DNA from 3 places in the Micromonospora sp. NPDC050495 genome. Region 3 is predicted to be linked to each of the others. Evidence: riboswitches for the same ligand, from Rfam matches in the RefSeq annotation. Region 3 holds a riboswitch; each other region holds the start of a gene.

Region 1 (5,344 bases), on a different contig from region 3:
CGGGAAGCCCAGGCACCTCAGCGCCCTGGGGAGGGGATCATGCCGGTAGTCGTGAAGAAGATATTGAGCTGGGGATTCGTCGCGTTCCTGATCTACTTCATGGCGTTCCGGCCGGACGGGGCCGCCCAGTTGTTCAAGGGGATCGGGGCCGCCCTGGTCGCCATCTTCCAGGGCTTCGGCGACTTCCTCACCGGCCTGATGAGCTGACCCCGGTCCCGGGCGCGGCCCGGGCGGTCAGCCGCCCGGGGACCAGGGCGCGGCCGGGCGCGGGCCGTACCAGCCGGCCGGGCCGGGACCGACCGGGGGCGGCGGCGGGGCCAGCACCACCGGGATCGGCACCACCGGCTCGTCCGGCGCCTCGACCGCCCGCTGCGACCCGTCCGGGAAACGCAGGTGGTAGCGGTGCCCGTCCCACACCCCCAGCGGCGCCTGCGGGTCGCGGCCCACGAAGAACGACCGGTACGCCCCGATCGCGTCCAGCAACTCCCGCTCCTCCCGCGCTGTCCGGTCCCGCTCGGCCGGCTTGCGGTCCAGCCCTCGGCGCATCCCGTCGCGCAGCAGCGCCAGCCGGGTGGCGGCGAACTGGTATCCGCGCATCGCCTTCACCCCACCGTCGCCGGCCACCCGCCGGGCCCAGGTCCGGGCCGCGTGCCGCCGGCCGAGGCTGCCCAGGGCGGCCACCTCGGGCGGGGTGAGCCAACCGGCCCGGACGTAGTCCGGCAGGGTCCGCTCGGTGAGCCGCCCCTCCCAGGCCCGCAGCCAGACGGCCAGGCCGACCATGCCGAAGAAGATCGGCACCATCACGCCGATGTAGCCGTACAGGACGATCACCGGCTGCCCGGTGGCCACGGCCAGCGAGGGCAGCAGGTTCCAGGTGCCGTGCAGCATCATCGCCAGCAGCAGGCCGGCGATCGGGGCGAGCAGCCGGACCCGCCGGTCGGCGCTGCGGGCGGCGACGCCCAGCCCCACGCCGGTCATCGAGGTGAACAGCGGGTGGGCGAAGCCGAACAGCAGGATCCGGACGATGAAGATGGCGATGACCTGCTGCGCCCCGGTGGCCGGCCCGTACTCCTCGACACCGGTGCGGTAGCCGTAGCCACCCAGGTAGAGGATGTTCTCCACCATGGCGAAGCCGACCGCGGAGAGCCCGCAGTAGACCAGGCCGTCGGTGATCCCGGAGAACTCGCGCCGCCGGAAGATCAACAGCAGGATCGGCCCGGCCGCCTTCGTCAACTCCTCGATGAACGGCGCCACCAGCACGGCGGTCAGCGCGCTGGGCAGCCCCCAGTTCTGGAACAGCTTCGCGCCGGTCTCGTTGACCAGCAGCGAGATCGCGGTCGAGACGAACGCGCCCCAGGCGAAGCAGAAGATCAGATACTTCAGCGGCTCCGGCTCGTACCGGTCCAGCCAGAGGAAACAGGAGACCAGCACCGGCACCGGCAGGATGGCCGCGATCACGCCGACCAGCAGGGCCTCGGCGCCCAGGCTCTCGCCCAGGGTGAAGACCATGAACACGGCGCCGGCGGCGATCAGCAGCACCACGCCGGCGAGCGCCAGGAACCGCCGCCAGCCCACCCGGCGCAGGGGCATCCGGGGGGTCGCCGGCCCCGGCGGAGGGGCGGCGGGCGCGGTCGGCGGCGGCGGAAGGGCTCCGCCGGGCGGGGTGTCGGGCATGCCGTCAGCGTAGTTCCCCGGGCCCCTCTGGTCCGGCCGCATCGCGGCCGCTATGCTGCCGGGCAGGTCACGAGCGCCAGCGTCAAGCCCCGGCTTGCTGGCCGGCAACCCTCGTCGAGTTCGCGGTGGGGTGCCCCGGGTGATGACCGGGCCCAGCCCGAACGGCGTGCTGGGCAAGCGCGGACCCCGTCCCGGTACCATCCCCCGGGGTCCCCTGGACCCGGGAGGTTCGGCCGATGACCGTCACCCTCGTACCCTCGCTGCCCACCCTGCCGCCGCCGACCCGGCCGGACCCGCTCGGCGTGCTCGGCGTACCGGGGGAAATCAACCTGGACCACGCGGCCAGCGCACCCTGCGCGCGGGCCGCGGCCGACGCGGTGGCCGAGCTGCTGCCCTGGTACGCCAGCGTGCACCGGGGCGCCGGGGCGCTGTCCCGGCGCTGCACGCTGGCCTACGAGCGGGCCCGGCAGACGGTCGGCGACTTCCTCGGCGCCCGCCCCGACGATCACGTGATCTTCACCCGGCACACCACCGACGCGATCAACCTGCTGGCCCGGGCGCTGCCCGCCGGCACCACCGTGGTCACCTTCGCCGGCGAGCACCACGCCAACCTGCTGCCCTGGCCGCGCGGCTCGGTACGGCTGCCGGTGCCGGAGAGCCCTGGCGGGGCGGTACGCGCCCTCGACGCGGCCCTCGGCGAGCTGTCCCGGGACGCCCGGCCGGGGCTGCCGGTGCTGGTCGCGGTGACCGGCGCGAGCAACGTGACCGGGGAGCGCTGGCCGGTGGCCGAGCTGGCCCGGGTGGCCCGGCGGCACGGCGCCCGGATCCTGGTGGACGCCGCCCAGCTCGCCCCGCACGCCCCGGTCGACCTGGCCGCGCTGGACGTGGACTACCTGGCGCTCTCCGGGCACAAGCTGTACGCCCCGTTCGGGGCGGGCGTGCTCGTCGGCCGAAGCGACTGGCTGGACGCGGCCCCGCCGTACCTGGCCGGGGGCGGGGCCACCAGCCACGTCGGCGCGGGCACCCACGAGGTGCGCTGGGCCACCGGCCCGGCCCGGCACGAGGCGGGCACCCCGAACCTGCTCGGCGCGGTGGCCCTCGCGGCGGTCTGCGCGGCGCTCGCCGAGGCCGACCGGGACGCGCTGCACGCCCGGGAGCAGGCCCTGCTGGCCCGGCTGCGGGACGGCATCGCCGCCCTGCCGCACGTGCTGGAGCTGCGCACCTTCGCGCCGGACGCGCCCCGGGTGGGCATCGTCAGCTTCGTGGTCGCCGGCCGGGACTCCGCCGAGGTGGCCGCCCACCTGGCGACCGCGCACCGGATCGGGGTACGCGACGGCCTGTTCTGCGCCCACCCGCTGGCTCGCCGGCTGCTGACCGAGGCGGCCGCCCGCGCCGGCCGGACCGACCTGCCGCCCACCGCGCTGCGCGCCAGCCTGGGCCTCGGCACCACCCGCGCCGACGTGGACGCCCTGCTCACCGCCCTGGCCACGCTGGCCTGACCGGTCCCGGGAGGGGTGGGGTCAGCCGACCGGTGGGGCGGTGGGGGGTTTCGGGGCGGGGCTCTGCTCGGTGATCTCGCCGCTGCGCTGCTCCTTGTCGCCGAACGCCTGCCGGACCAGCCGGTTCGCCTCCTCCTGGTCGATCCCGGAGGCCACCAGCAGGTCGCTGGCCGTGGTGCGTACCTGGGCGATCACCACGCTGCCGGAGAACCCCACCCCCTCGGTGTACGCCCGGCCGGCCTCGCTGACCCCGCGGAGCGAGCGCTCCCGGGCCTGCTCGGGCTCCTCCCCGACGGCGAACTCGTGCCGCAGCAGGCGGACCGACTCGGCCAGGTGGGCGATGGCGTCGACCATCGGCTCGGGGATCGGCTCCTCGTCCTCGATGATGGTGACCGAGCGGCGGATCAGGGTGCCGCTGTTGCGCATCGCCCGGTCGATCGGGTCGGCCGCCTCCGCGTAGTGGGTCAGCTCGTTGCGCCGGTGCCAGCGGGCCGGGGAGATGGTGATGGTCTCCTTGGCGCCCTCGATCGCCTCGGAGAGCGCGGCCAGCTCCTCCTTGTTCTCCCGCAACCGGTGCAGCGCCTGCTGGGCCGCGTGCCGGTCCCGTCTTCGCAGCGCCTCGGCGCAGCTGTCGAGCTGCGACGCGAGCAGGTCCAACGCCGGCCGGGCGGCCCGGTTGATCACCCGGAGCGGGTTGAGTGGCAGCAGGATCGCGGTGACCACCAGTGCGATACCGCCGCCCAGGAACGCGTCGACGAAGCGGGGTATCTCCAGGTTCTGGGTGGACGGGCTGAGCGTGACGATCAGCACCGCGGTGGCCGCCGCCTGGATCACGATGGCCACGCTGGCCCCGGCGAAGATGGTCAGCAGGATCGCCGCGGTCACCACCAGCGCCAGCTGCCAGGCGCCGGTGCCGAGGAAATAGATCAGCAGGTCGCCCACGGCCACCCCGACCGCCACCCCGACGATCAGCTCCACGGTCCGGCGGAACCGCTGCCCGACGGAGGCCGCGAGGGTGCCGACCGCGGAGATCGGCGCGAACACCGGCTGCGGGTTGTGCAGCAGCCGGTGCGAGATCAGGTAGGCGAGGCCGGCGGCGAGGCCCGCCTGCACGGCCAGGCCGGCGGCCATCCGCACCCGGTGCAGCCGGTCGTGCAGGGTGGCCCGGCTCCGCTCCCGCAGCTGCTCCATCGCCTCGGTGACCCGGGGCCCGTCCACGTCGACCAGTCCTTCACGCAGCGGCGCACGCCGCAGAAACGGCGATCGTCGGTCCCCGGCCATGGGCGGGACTACCCGCCCGGTCAGGGCTGAATCCTGCCGGGGCGGCGGTGCGGCAGACTGCACCGGGTGGACGAGCTGATCGACCGGTGGCAGGCGGCGGCGTACGCGGCCGGGGCGGCCGACCCGGCGGGCGTGGCGCGGGCGGGGTCCCGGCTGGTGGCCGGCTGGCGGGAGCCGCACCGGCACTATCACGCCCTGCCCCATCTGCGGGCCGTGTTGGCCGTCGTCGACGGGTACGCCGGGTCAGCCCGCCGCCCCGAGCTGGTCCGGCTCGCGGCGTGGTGCCACGACGCCGTCTACGACCCCCGGGCCGGCGGCGACGCCAACGAGCGGGCCAGCGCGGAACTGGCCGGCGAGCTGCTCGCCGGCGCCGGGCTACCGGCCCCGGCGGTGACCGAGGTACGCCGGCTGGTGCTGCTGACCGCCGACCACACGGTCGCCGCTGACGACCCGGACGGCGCCCTGCTCTGCGACGCCGACCTGGCGATCCTGGCCGCCCCGCCGGACCGCTACGACCGGTACGCCGCCGCCGTCCGCCGCGAGTACGCCCACGTCCCCGAGCCCGCCTTCCGCGCCGGTCGCGGCCAGGTCCTCGCCCACCTGCTCGCCCTGCCCGCGCTCTACCGCCTGCCGGCCCTCCACGCCCGTTGGGAAGCCCCCGCCCGCGCCAACCTCACCCGCGAACTAACCACCCTCCCCCACCCATAACCCCTGGCCTCCCCCACCCTCTCGCTCCCCTCGCCCCGCCCCCTCGCCCCCGCCCCCGCCCCCACCCCTCGCCGATCTTGGACTTGTGGCACCGGAGGAAAGCCGCGAATCGCCTCAAACCGGGAACCACAACTCCTTGATCGCGGAAGCGGGGGTGGGGGTGGGGGTGGGGATGGGGGTGG
Region 2 (5,344 bases), on a different contig from region 3:
CCGAGCTGGCCCCGGGCGACGGGTTGCTGCGGCTGCTCGGGGTGCTCGGCTATCTCGCGGTCGCCCTGCTGGTGGTGGCCGGGCTGGCATTCCTGCTGTCGGTGACCACCGATGCGGCGCTCGGCGCGGTCGGTGGCGCGGTGCTGCTCTGGATCCTGTCCAGCATCCTGGACCAGATCACCGCGCTGGGCGGGCTGCGGAACCTGCTGCCCACCCACTACAGCAGCGCCTGGCTGGGATTGCTGTCCACGCCGATGCAGACCGACGACGTGGTCAAGGGCGTGTTCTCGGCGATCGTCTACGCGACGCTGTTCTGGAGCCTGGCCTTCTGGCGCTTCACCCGCAAGGACGTCACGAGCTGAGCTGACCGGCGGGGTACCCGCGGGAGCCTGCTCGCCCATATCATGGGAGCGTTCCCACGAGATTGTCCCGCCTGCAAAGAAATCGGTTAACATCGATATGTGTGATCGCCATCCTGGATCCGTCCGATATCCGGCCCAGGAGGTTCCACATGATTCCGGCCCAGCTGAGCGGCCCCGTCCTGTCCCTGTACCGCGTGGTGGTGGGCGCGCTCTTCCTGTGTCACGGCGCCGCGTCGATCTTCGGCGTCCTCGGTGGCAACCGGGGCTCCGGTGCGGCTATCCCGTTCGCCACCTGGCCCGGCTGGTGGGCAGCGCTGATCCAGCTCGTCTGCGGCGCGCTGGTGCTGGTCGGCCTGTTCACCCGGCCCGCCGCGCTGCTCGCCTCCGGGTCGATGGCGTACGCGTACTTCACGGTGCACCAGCCGCACGAGTTGCTGCCGATCCAGAACGGCGGCGAGCTGGCCGCGCTCTTCTGCTGGTCGTTCCTGCTGGTCGCGGTGCTCGGCCCGGGAAGCTGGGCGCTGGACGCGGCGCTGGCCCGCCGCCGGGCCACCCCGGCCGAGCCCGCCACGGCCCCGCCGGCCTCGGTCCCGGTCTGAACGCCCACTAGCTAGCGCACCAGAGTCCGGTACGGGCGCTCCCGTACCGGGCTCTGGTGCGCCAGCGGGTTGACCGGCGGGGTCGTGGGCGACGCCGGGGCGGGCGGCGTGGGCGCGTCGGTGGCCGGGCCCGGCTTCCTGCGCTCCCACGCGCTGACCCCCAGCCGGCCGGTGTTGCCCAGGTCGATCGGTCCGTCCAGGGCAACCGGGTACGCGGGCCGCCCGGCCACCGGGGCGACGTCGAGCGCGGTGCCGTTGGCCGCCACCACCGTCGGGTCGGTGACCAGGTTGCGCCAGATCAGCGCGGCGCCGGCCCGCTCGCCGGGGGCCAGCACGATCCGGGTGGGCGGGTGGTCGAAGCCGGCGGTGATCGGGGCCGCGCCCGGGATGATCCGCACCGTGATCGGATCGCCGTCGGCATCCCGGAGCCGGACCGCCGGATAGCCGCTCAGCTCGTACGGCCGGTCGCCGCAGTTGACCAGCTCCAGGCCCATCGCCCGGAGCCCCATCGCGGCGCTCACCCCGAGTTCGGTGATCAGGATGCCCTCCGGCGAGCAGGCGGCGGCGGGCGTCGGGTCGGCCGTGGGGGCGCCCGGCCGCGGCGGTGTGGTGGCCAGCGGGTCGACACCCGCCGGCGCCGTGGGCAGCCGGTCGGGCGGCCTCCCGGCCGGCCCCTGCGTCGGGGCGCAGGCGGCCAGCAGCGTCACGCCGGTGAGGGCGCCGATCAGGCGCGCCGTGCTCCGCATCGGGTGATCAGGCCGCCCGGCCGGGCCCGGCGAGGACCGCGTCGAGCAGGCCCGGGTAGTGGCGGTCCAGTTCCTCGCGGCGCAGGCGCACGAACCGGCTGGTGCCGGCGAGCCGGGTCCGGGTCAGGCCGGCCTCGCGCAGCACCTTGAGGTGATGGCTGCGGGTCGCCTTGGAGACGCCGAACTCGAAGGTGCCGCAGGCGTGTTCCCCGCCCTCGGCGAGGGCCCGGACGATCTGCAGCCGGACGTCGTCGGCCAGCGCCGCCAGCACGGCGGTCACCGGTACGTCCCGCAGCTCGGGTTCGTGCAGCTCCATGTGACCAGGGTAACCTATGTTCGACAATCGTCAAACAAGCTCCTAGAGTCGGGCCGTTGGTTCGACGGTACTCGAACATAGGAGCTGCGATGCGTTCCCGTCACGCCACCCTGCCGATCTTCGCCGTAATCAGCTGGGGAGTCATGTTCCCCGTGCTGGCCAGCGCGCTCACCCGGGTGGACGCGCTCAACCTGACCACCGCCCGGTACGTGCTGGCCACCGCCGTGCTGCTCGCCCTGCTGCTGGCGCGCGAGGGGGTCGCCGCCCTGGCCACCCAGCGACGCGGAGTCGAGGTGGCGCTGCTCGGCGCGCTCGGCTTCGCCGGCTTCAACACGCTGATGAACCTCGCCCTCGGCCACGCCACCCCGCAGCAGATCGCGCTCTTCGCGGCCACCGTGCCGCTGGTCACCCAGCTGGTCCGCTGGGCGCGCGACGGCGTACGGCCCCGGCCGGCGCTGCTCGGCCTCTCGCTGGTCGCCCTGGTCGGCGTCGGCCTGGTGATCACCCGGGGTCGGCTGGACGGGCTGGGACAGTTCGGCCTGGGCGGGCTGCTCATGATCGGCGCGGTGCTCGGCTGGGCGTTCTACACCCACGGCGCGAGCCGGTTCCCCGAGTGGTCCGCGCTGCGGTACACCACGCTCACCGCCGTCGCCGGCATGCTCGCCATGCTCGCCGCCAGCACCGTCGCCGACCTCGCCGGGCTCCAGCACGCGCCGGCCGCCGCCGACCTCGTCGCGGTCGCTCCCCAGCTCGGGTACGCGGTGCTCGTCGGCGCCGTCCTCGCGGTGCTGGCCTGGAACACCGGCGTACGACGGCTCGGCCCGGCCAACGCCGCGCTCTTCATGAACCTGGTGCCGGTGGCCACGTTCGCGGTGCAGATCCTGCGTGGCTACCGGCCGGTCCCGGTGGAGCTGGTCGGCGCCGGGCTGACCATCGCCGCCCTGGTGGCCGCGAACCTCGCCACCCGTACCCGCGCCGCGGCGACCCCGGCGCCGGACGCCGTGGTCGACCGGCCGGCCGTGGTGGAGCCGGTCGCGGTGTTCGGGCGCTGAGCCGGCCCACACCGTGGGATCCCCAGGTGGCGCGGCCTCCGGCGGCGCATAGACTCGACGGCACAACTGCATACCTCATCCAGAGGGGCTGAGGGATACGGCCCGATGACGCCCCGGCAACCACCCGCGCGCTCGACGACGAGCGACCGCGGGCAGGTGCCAATTCCGTCCCCGCCGCATCCGGCGATGCGGGGAAAGATGAGAGGACCTTCTCGACATGACGTCGACGCTTCCCGCCGTCTCCGGCATCGACACCACCCTCAGCCCGGCCCGCGCCCTGGTCTGTCGCGCCTGTTCCGCGCGCTACCCGCTGGCCGCGCAGCACGCCTGCTACGAGTGTTTCGGCCCGCTGGAGGTCGACTACGACGCCGCCGCGCTGGCCGCCGTCACCCGCGAGCAGATCGAGGCCGGCCCGAAGAACCTCTGGCGGTACGCCGCCCTGCTCCCGGCCGGCCAGGACCCGGCCACCCGGGTGACCCTGGACCCGGGACTGACCCCGCTGGTGTCCGCCCCGAACCTCGCCGCCGAGCTGGGCATCACCGCCCCGCTCTGGGTCAAGGACGACAGCGCCAACCCCACCCACTCGTTCAAGGACCGGGTCGTCTCGGTGGCGCTGACCGCCGCCCGGGCGCTCGGCTTCACCCGGTACGCCTGCGCCTCGACCGGCAACCTGGCCAACTCGGTGGCCGCCCACGCGGCCCGGGCCGGCGCGCCGTCGGTGGTCTTCATCCCCAGCGACCTGGAGTCGGGCAAGGTGGTCACCACCGCCGTCTACGGCGGCGACCTGGTCGCCATCGACGGCTCGTACGACGACGTGAACCGGCTCTGCGGCGAGCTGGTGGAGACCGACGAGTTCGAGGACACCGCGTTCGTCAACGTCAACGTCCGGCCGTTCTACGCCGAGGGCTCCAAGACCCTCGGCTACGAGGTGGCCGAGCAGCTCGGTTGGCGGATCCCGGCCCAGGTGGTCATCCCGATGGCCAGCGGCGAGCTGCTCACGAAGATCGACAAGGCGTTCGCCGAGCTGGTCGAGATCGGCCTGGTCGAGGCGCCGGCCGGCGGCTGGAAGGTGTTCGGCGCGCAGTCGGCCGGCTGCAACCCGATCGCCACCGCGCTGCACGCCGGCACCGACACGATCACCCCGGTCAAGCCCACCGGCATCGCCAAGTCGCTGAACATCGGCGACCCGGCGGCGGGCCTCTACGCGCTGGAGGCGGTCCGTCGCAGCGGCGGCTGGATGGAGTACGCCGACGACGACGAGATCCGCGCCGGCATCCGGCTGCTGGCCCGCACCACCGGGGTGTTCGCCGAGACCGCCGGCGGGGTCACCGTCGCGGTGCTGCGCAAGCTGGTGGAGTCCGGTCGGCTCGACCCGGCCGCCGAGACGGTGGTCTTCAACACCGGCGAGGGTCTGAAGACCATCGACGCGGTCGCCCCGCAGGTCGGCCCCACCCACCGCATCAAGCCCTCGCTGCGGGCCGCCCGCGACGCCGGCCTGCTCGCCTAGGGGTCGCTCAACCGGTGGTTCGGGTGGTGTCGCGCACCACGACGTGCCAGCGGTGATCCGGAGCCGGGCTGGTCAGGCCGAGGGCCACCGGGCGCAACGGGCGCCCTGGTCCCGTAGCGACTGCGCCAGGGTGGTCAGCCCGGCGGGCGCGGCGGCTCTCGCCGTCGGGGCGCTGTTCCTGGCCGGGTTGGGCATCGCGAACCTCTACCCGCTCTCGCTCGCGCTCACCCTCGGCCTGCTCGGCGCCCTGGCGGACCGGCGCGGGCTGGCCACCGGCTTCGCGCTCGAACCGGTGCTGATCGGCGGCGGTGCCGTCCTGTTGTGGGCCGGGCTCCGCACCGTTCGCTCGGCTGTCCGGCCGAGGGCAACCGGCCCGAGCGGAGGATCGGGAGAGAGCGGTGGGTAACCGGCGGTATCCGGTGAGTGCCAGAAAACCACCCTCAAGGACTTGACGGCAGGAACCGGACGGCGCAAGATGCTCGGTGCGGGAGGGCATCCGCCGGAGACTTTTCAAGTTCTTGCGACCCAACGCCAGAGGCGTTGTGCGGACGTCCCTCCCGACCAACCTCGCGACAGGGCCGGCGGAACTCCGCCGGCCCTGTCGCTGTCCGTGGCCCTCAGCCGGTCGGCCCGGCCCCAGGTGGCGGCAGCCGGCCGGCCAGGTCGCACACCGCGCGGTGCAGGTCCTCGTCCGGCTGGAAGCGGTGCCGGCCGATCGCCGGCGGCACCGTGTCGCCCGCCGGGATGACCAGCGCCTTCGGG
Region 3 (5,344 bases):
CCGGGGGTGCCCGGCGGGGAGAACGTGTGGGCGAAATCGGTCTGCTGGACCTCGTGCGGCGCGATCCACGGCGAGAGCAGGGCGACGACGGCCGCGAGCGCGAGCACCACGAAGCTCACCACGGCGAGCGGGTTGCGGCGCAGTCGCCGCAGGACCCGGGCGCGCCGGCTGATGCCGGCGGGAGCGGCGTCCGCCATCGGTACGCTGAGGACGGTCATGCCGGCTCCCCCGTCACCCGGATGCGCGGATCGATGACCGAGTAGAGCAGGTCCACCAGGAAATTGATCACGATGTACGCGGTGGCGGTGAGCAGGACGACCGCCTGGATCACCGGGTAGTCCCGCTGGAACACCGCGTCGATGGTCATCTTGCCGAAGCCGGGCAGCCCGAAGATCTGCTCGGTGACGACGGCGCCGGAGATCAGGCCACCGAGTTGCAGGCCGACGATCGTCACCACCACGATCAGGCTGTTGCGCAGGGCGTGCCGGGTGATGACGGCCCGGGGCCGCAGACCCTTCGCCTTCGCCGTCCGGACGTGGTCGGAGGAGAGCGCCTCCAGCATCGCCGACCGGGTCTGCCGCATGATGATGGCGGCGAGGCCGGTGCCGAGAATGACGGCCGGCAGGACGATGTGGTGCAGGTTGTCCACCGGGTCCTGGAGCAGGGGCACGAAGCCGGAGGCCGGGAAGAGCCCGGCCGCCACGGAGAGGTAGAGGATCGCCAGCAGTCCGAGCCAGAAGTGCGGCACCGACAGGCCGATCAGGGCCAGCCCGTTGGCCAGCCACTCGGCGGGGCGCCCGCGGCGGACCGCCGCGAGCACCCCGGCCCCGACGCCGAGCGCGGCGGCGAGGACGATCGCCAGCAGGGACAGTTCGACGGTGACGGGCAGGGCGGTGCCGAGCATCGAGGAGACCGGTATCCCGGTCCGGATCGACACCCCGAAGTCGCCCTGCACGACGCGCGCCACGTACTGCCCGAACTGGATCGGCAGCGGCTGGTCGAGCCCGTAGTGGTGCCGGATGGCCTCCAGCGCCTCCGGGGACCGGTCCTCGCCGGCGAGGGCGAGGGCCGGGTCCCCGGGCAGCGCCCGCACCCCGAGGAACACCACGACCGTCGACAGCAGCAGCGTCAACGCCGAGTGCCAGGCACGGGTGAGCAGATAGCGAGCCACGACATGACCTACTTGGTGAACCCGGCGAAGGCCGCCCGGATCACGCCGTCCGGGAAGACCTGCAGGCCTTGGATCTTCTGCGAGACGGCGGTCAGGTTCCGCTGCCGGTAGAGGTAGATCAGCGCGTCGTCCTGCTGGAGGATCGCCACCGCCTGCCCGTAGAGCTTCTTGCGCTCCTCGATGTCGTTGGACTGCCGGGCCTGGGTGAGCGCGGTGTCGAGCTGCGGGTTGCTGTAGCCGGAGACGTTCTGGCTGCCGCCGGTGCCGACGAAGTTGGTGATGTTGGCGTCCGGGTCGATCCGCCCGCTCCAGCCCAGTTGCAGCAGCTCGAAGTTGCCGCGGTCCTGCTCGTCGAGGAGCGAGGAGTACTCCACCGGGTTGATCTTCAGGTCGAACCCGCCGTCCTTGACCATGGCCTGCAACGCCTGCGCGAGGCGCAGCGAGTCGGGCGTGTTCGAGATGAGCATGGCCACCGGGTACGGCGTCTGCACGCCGGCCTCGGACAGCAACTGCTTGGCCTTGGCGGGATCGTGCGGGACGCACGTCTGCGCCTGCTCGGACGAGAACGGGCTGGCCGGCGAGATCGGTGAGCAGGCGGGGGCGAAGAGTCCGTTGAAGACGGCCTGGACCAGCGCCTTGCGGTCGAGGGCGTACTCGAAGGCCTGCCGGACCTTGGCGTTCTGCGCGATCGGCCGGTTGATCGGCTTCGGCGGGGTGCCGACGCCGTCGACGTTGCCGATGTTGAAGGTGAGCCCCTGGTAGCCCAGCGACTGGGACTGGAGCACGGTGAGCGAGGAGTCGCCGCGCAACGCGGCGTAGTCCTGGGTGGAGATGCTGTCGGCGACCTGCGCGTCGCCGGAGCGCAGGTTGGCCGCCCGGATGCTCGCGTCGCTGAGGATGTGCCAGGAGATGGCGTCGAAGTTGACCTTGCTGGCGTCGTAGAAGTTCGGGTCGCGGACCACGTCGATGGAGTTCTGCGGCACCCGCTTGGCGAACTTGAACGGGCCGACGCAGACCGGCGCGTTGGCGAAGTTGTCGCCGAGGCTCTGCAGCGCCTTCGGGCTCATGATCATGCCGGCCCGGTCCGCCAGCGCCCCGACCAGCGGCGCGAACGGCTGCTTCAGGTGGATCACGACGGTGTTGGCGTCGGGCGCGTCGACGGTTTCGATGGGACCGAGTTCGCTCTTGCGCGCGGAGCGGGCGTTGGTCAGGTGCCGTTGCAGGGTGGCCTTGACCGCGGCGGAGTCGAACGGCGTCCCGTCCGCGAACCGCGCGCCCTGGCGCAGCGGGATGGTGACCGTCCTGCCGTCGCTGCTGGTGCTCGGCAGGGCGGTGGCCAGCTGCGGTACGACCTGGGCCTGCTCGTTGACGTCGTAGAGCTTCTGGCAGATGGCCTGGAAGACGTAGCGCGAGTAGAGGCTGCGCGACAGCGTCGGGTCCAGCGCGTCGGGCTCCGCGGAGAGGGCGATGACCAGCTTGCCGCCCTTCTTCACGGCGGCCGGGTCGGCCGGCGTACCGAAGTTGTCCTGTCCTGCCGCCTGGTCCTCACCGGACTTGGCGCCGCCCTCGTCGTTCGACACCGGCGAGCACGCTACGACGGTGCAGGCGACGGCGAGCGCCGCCACAGCTGCCCGTAATGGGGAGAGCCTTCGCAGGCTCGGGTCACTGAGGTTCGTCATTGGGAGCTCCTCGAGTGGGCGATTCGGGGAGCGTATGTTGTATACGAACTGCTCCGCAAGACCTCCGGTCTGCGCCAGGACGAGCCCCAGCGGCCGACCACCCGGGCCAGGCGCCGCGCGGCGGGCAGGTTCGCGACGGTCCGGTCGAGGAAGGCGCGGACCTCGCCGGGGTCACGGGTCCGGCGTCCGAACCCGACCGGCCGGCAGCGGCGCTCGCGCACCTGTCAGGCGTGGAAATGTGGATTGCGTCGGCCCCAACACCGTCGCTACCGTGACGCCAGGTCATGAGTGCCAGCGCGAAGCCCCGGCTTGCTGGCCGGCAACCCTCCTACGCGGGTGGGGTGCTCCGGGTGAGGACCCGGCCCGGCACAGGGTGTGCCAGGCAAGTCGCGGACGGAGCACTCCCCTGCCATTCCCCACGAGACTGACCGCGCCGCTGCTCGACGGTGAACGTGTCCGGCTGGAGCCGCTGGAGCACCGGCACGCCGCGGACCTGGCCAGAGCGGCCGAGGAGGACCGGACCTCGTACCGCTTCACGTGGGTGCCCACCGCGGGCGAGGTGAGCGACTACATCGATGCTCAGCTGGCCCGGGCCGCGGCCGGGAGTTTGCTGCCGTACGCGCAGGTGGCCAAGGCGTCCGGACGCGCCGTTGGGGCGACCGCCTACTGGGATCCGCGGCTGTGGCCGGACCGCGACGAGTTGTGCGCGGTCGAGGTCGGTTTCACCTGGCTGGCCGCTTCGGCCCAGGGCAGCGGGCTGAACACCGAGGCCAAGTTCCTGCTGTTCGCCCACGCGTTCGAGCAGTGGCGGGTGGCCCGCGTCGACCTCAAGACCGACGCGCGCAACGCGCGCTCCCGCGCGGCGATCGAGGGGGTGGGCGCGCAGTTCGAGGGCGTGCTGCGCTGCTGGTCGCGGTCCTGGGCGCCGGGTGAGGAGGGCCTGCTCCGGGACTCCGCGATGTACTCCATCCTCGCCTCGGAATGGCCGGCCTGCCGGACCCGCCTGCACACCCGGCTCGCCGAAGGCCGGTGACCTCGGCCGATCCGCCGAACGCGCCAACGCGCCGGCGCTTCCGCGCACGCCTCGACGAGGTCCCGGATCCTCGTGACGCTCCGGTCGCGTCCCGTCCCGGCAGGAGGTCGCACGGCGCGACCTGACGGCCTACCGGCGTGCCGTCACGTCGACGGGACGCGCCTGGTCACCGGTCGCCGGCCCAGCGCGGCCGAGGCGGGCCCGGGCGCGGGCCGTACGAATGGCGGTGGTCAGGGTCGCGATGTCGTAGGCGCCGTGGTGGCGGCGGCCGTTGATGAAGAAGGTCGGGGTGCCGGACACTGCGCTGTGGTCGGCCGAGTCGATGTCGCGGTCGATGCGAGCGGCGTGGGCGTGGCTCGTGAGCTCGTCGTGGAAGCGCTTCTGATCCAGGCCGAGGTCGCCGGCGTATCCGAGCAGATCGGTGAGGCTCAGCTTGTCCTGGTGGTCGAGCAGCAGGTCGTGCATCTGCCAGAACTTGCCCTGGGCGGCCGCCGCTTCGGCGGCCTCCGCGGCGAGCTGGGCGTGCGGGTGCACGTCTGGCAGCGGCAGGTGGCGCCACACGAAACGCAGGTCGGCGTGGCCCAGCAGCTGTCGGACGGCCGGCTCGGCCCTCCCGCAGTACGGGCACTGGAAGTCGCCGTACTGCACCAGCGTCACCGACGCGTCGGCCGGGCCGCGGACGTGGTCCCGCTGCTCGTCAACGTCGGGGATGAGGTCGGTCAGCTCCGTCATGTCGCCGAACAGCGCCCGGATGCGCGTGTCCTTGGGCAACATGTGGGTGACCCGGAACGCGGTCCAGGTCAGCGCCGAGGACACGATCGCGGCGCTGAGCACCCCGACCTTGGCCTCGGCCAGGTGGTCGCCGGTGAAGGCCAGGCCGGCGATCAGCAGCGACACGGTGAAGCTGACGCCGGCGATCGTGCCGCTTCCGAGCACGCCCGCCCAGCCCACGGCCGGACGGATGCGACCGCGTGAGACCCAGGTGAGCCCGGCCGAGGTGCCGATCACGGCGAGCGGCTTGCCGACGACATACGCGAGCAGCACGCCCCAGGTCAGAGGTGAGGTGAACGCCTGGGCCAGGAACGGACCGTCGATGCTGATGCCGGCGTTGGCCAGGCCGAACAGCGGCACGATGAGGTAGCTGGACCAGGGATGGTAGATGCGCTGAAGGCGGTCGTTGGGCGACAGCGTGTTCGCGAGGCCGATCGACGCCGTCCGCGCGAGCGTGGGCGTCGGCTGCTCACGGAACGACCGGAACAGTCCGCTGACCTGCTCGAGCTCGGCGCGTCCCGGAGAGTAGGCGAACGCGGTCAGCCCGATGGCCAGTCCGGCCACCACCGGGTCGACTCCGCTGACCAGAAGCGCGCCCCACATCACGACGGCGACCGGCGCGTACGCCGCGCCACGTCTCACGCCGGCCGCGCGGAGGGCCAGCATGACCGCGAACGCCGCGACGGCCAC

Evidence for each region. A riboswitch is a leader RNA that binds a small molecule or an ion and turns the genes downstream of it on or off. The one in region 3 is predicted to bind S-adenosylmethionine.
Region 1: another riboswitch for S-adenosylmethionine. It lies ahead of AB0I11_RS25535 (aminotransferase class V-fold PLP-dependent enzyme); the one in region 3 lies ahead of AB0I11_RS18390 (GNAT family protein).
Region 2: another riboswitch for S-adenosylmethionine. It lies ahead of thrC (threonine synthase); the one in region 3 lies ahead of AB0I11_RS18390 (GNAT family protein).

Annotation. Positions count from the first base shown of each region.
Region 1 is NZ_JBFAJK010000033.1:67,250-72,593, reverse strand. Features, by position in the region: gene AB0I11_RS25545 (hypothetical protein) at 40-207, shown strand; gene AB0I11_RS25540 (PrsW family intramembrane metalloprotease) at 235-1,716, opposite strand; SAM riboswitch class IV at 1,740-1,860, shown strand; gene AB0I11_RS25535 (aminotransferase class V-fold PLP-dependent enzyme) at 1,911-3,173, shown strand; gene AB0I11_RS25530 (FUSC family protein) at 3,195-4,454, opposite strand; gene AB0I11_RS25525 (metal-dependent phosphohydrolase) at 4,521-5,162, shown strand; gene AB0I11_RS25520 (DUF4031 domain-containing protein) at 5,277-5,344, opposite strand, start outside.
Region 2 is NZ_JBFAJK010000033.1:45,745-51,088, forward strand. Features, by position in the region: gene AB0I11_RS25425 (ABC transporter permease subunit) at 1-362, shown strand, start outside; gene AB0I11_RS25430 (DoxX family protein) at 512-961, shown strand; gene AB0I11_RS25435 (DUF4232 domain-containing protein) at 973-1,707, opposite strand; gene AB0I11_RS25440 (metalloregulator ArsR/SmtB family transcription factor) at 1,715-2,023, opposite strand; gene AB0I11_RS25445 (DMT family transporter) at 2,113-3,075, shown strand; SAM riboswitch class I at 3,148-3,280, shown strand; gene thrC (threonine synthase) at 3,293-4,582, shown strand; gene AB0I11_RS25455 (hypothetical protein) at 4,635-4,988, shown strand; gene AB0I11_RS25460 (hypothetical protein) at 5,200-5,344, opposite strand, start outside.
Region 3 is NZ_JBFAJK010000017.1:30,229-35,572, forward strand. Features, by position in the region: gene AB0I11_RS18375 (ABC transporter permease) at 1-218, opposite strand, end outside; gene AB0I11_RS18380 (ABC transporter permease) at 215-1,171, opposite strand; gene AB0I11_RS18385 (ABC transporter substrate-binding protein) at 1,180-2,751, opposite strand; SAM riboswitch class IV at 3,131-3,245, shown strand; gene AB0I11_RS18390 (GNAT family protein) at 3,224-3,883, shown strand; gene nhaA (Na+/H+ antiporter NhaA) at 4,013-5,344, opposite strand, start outside.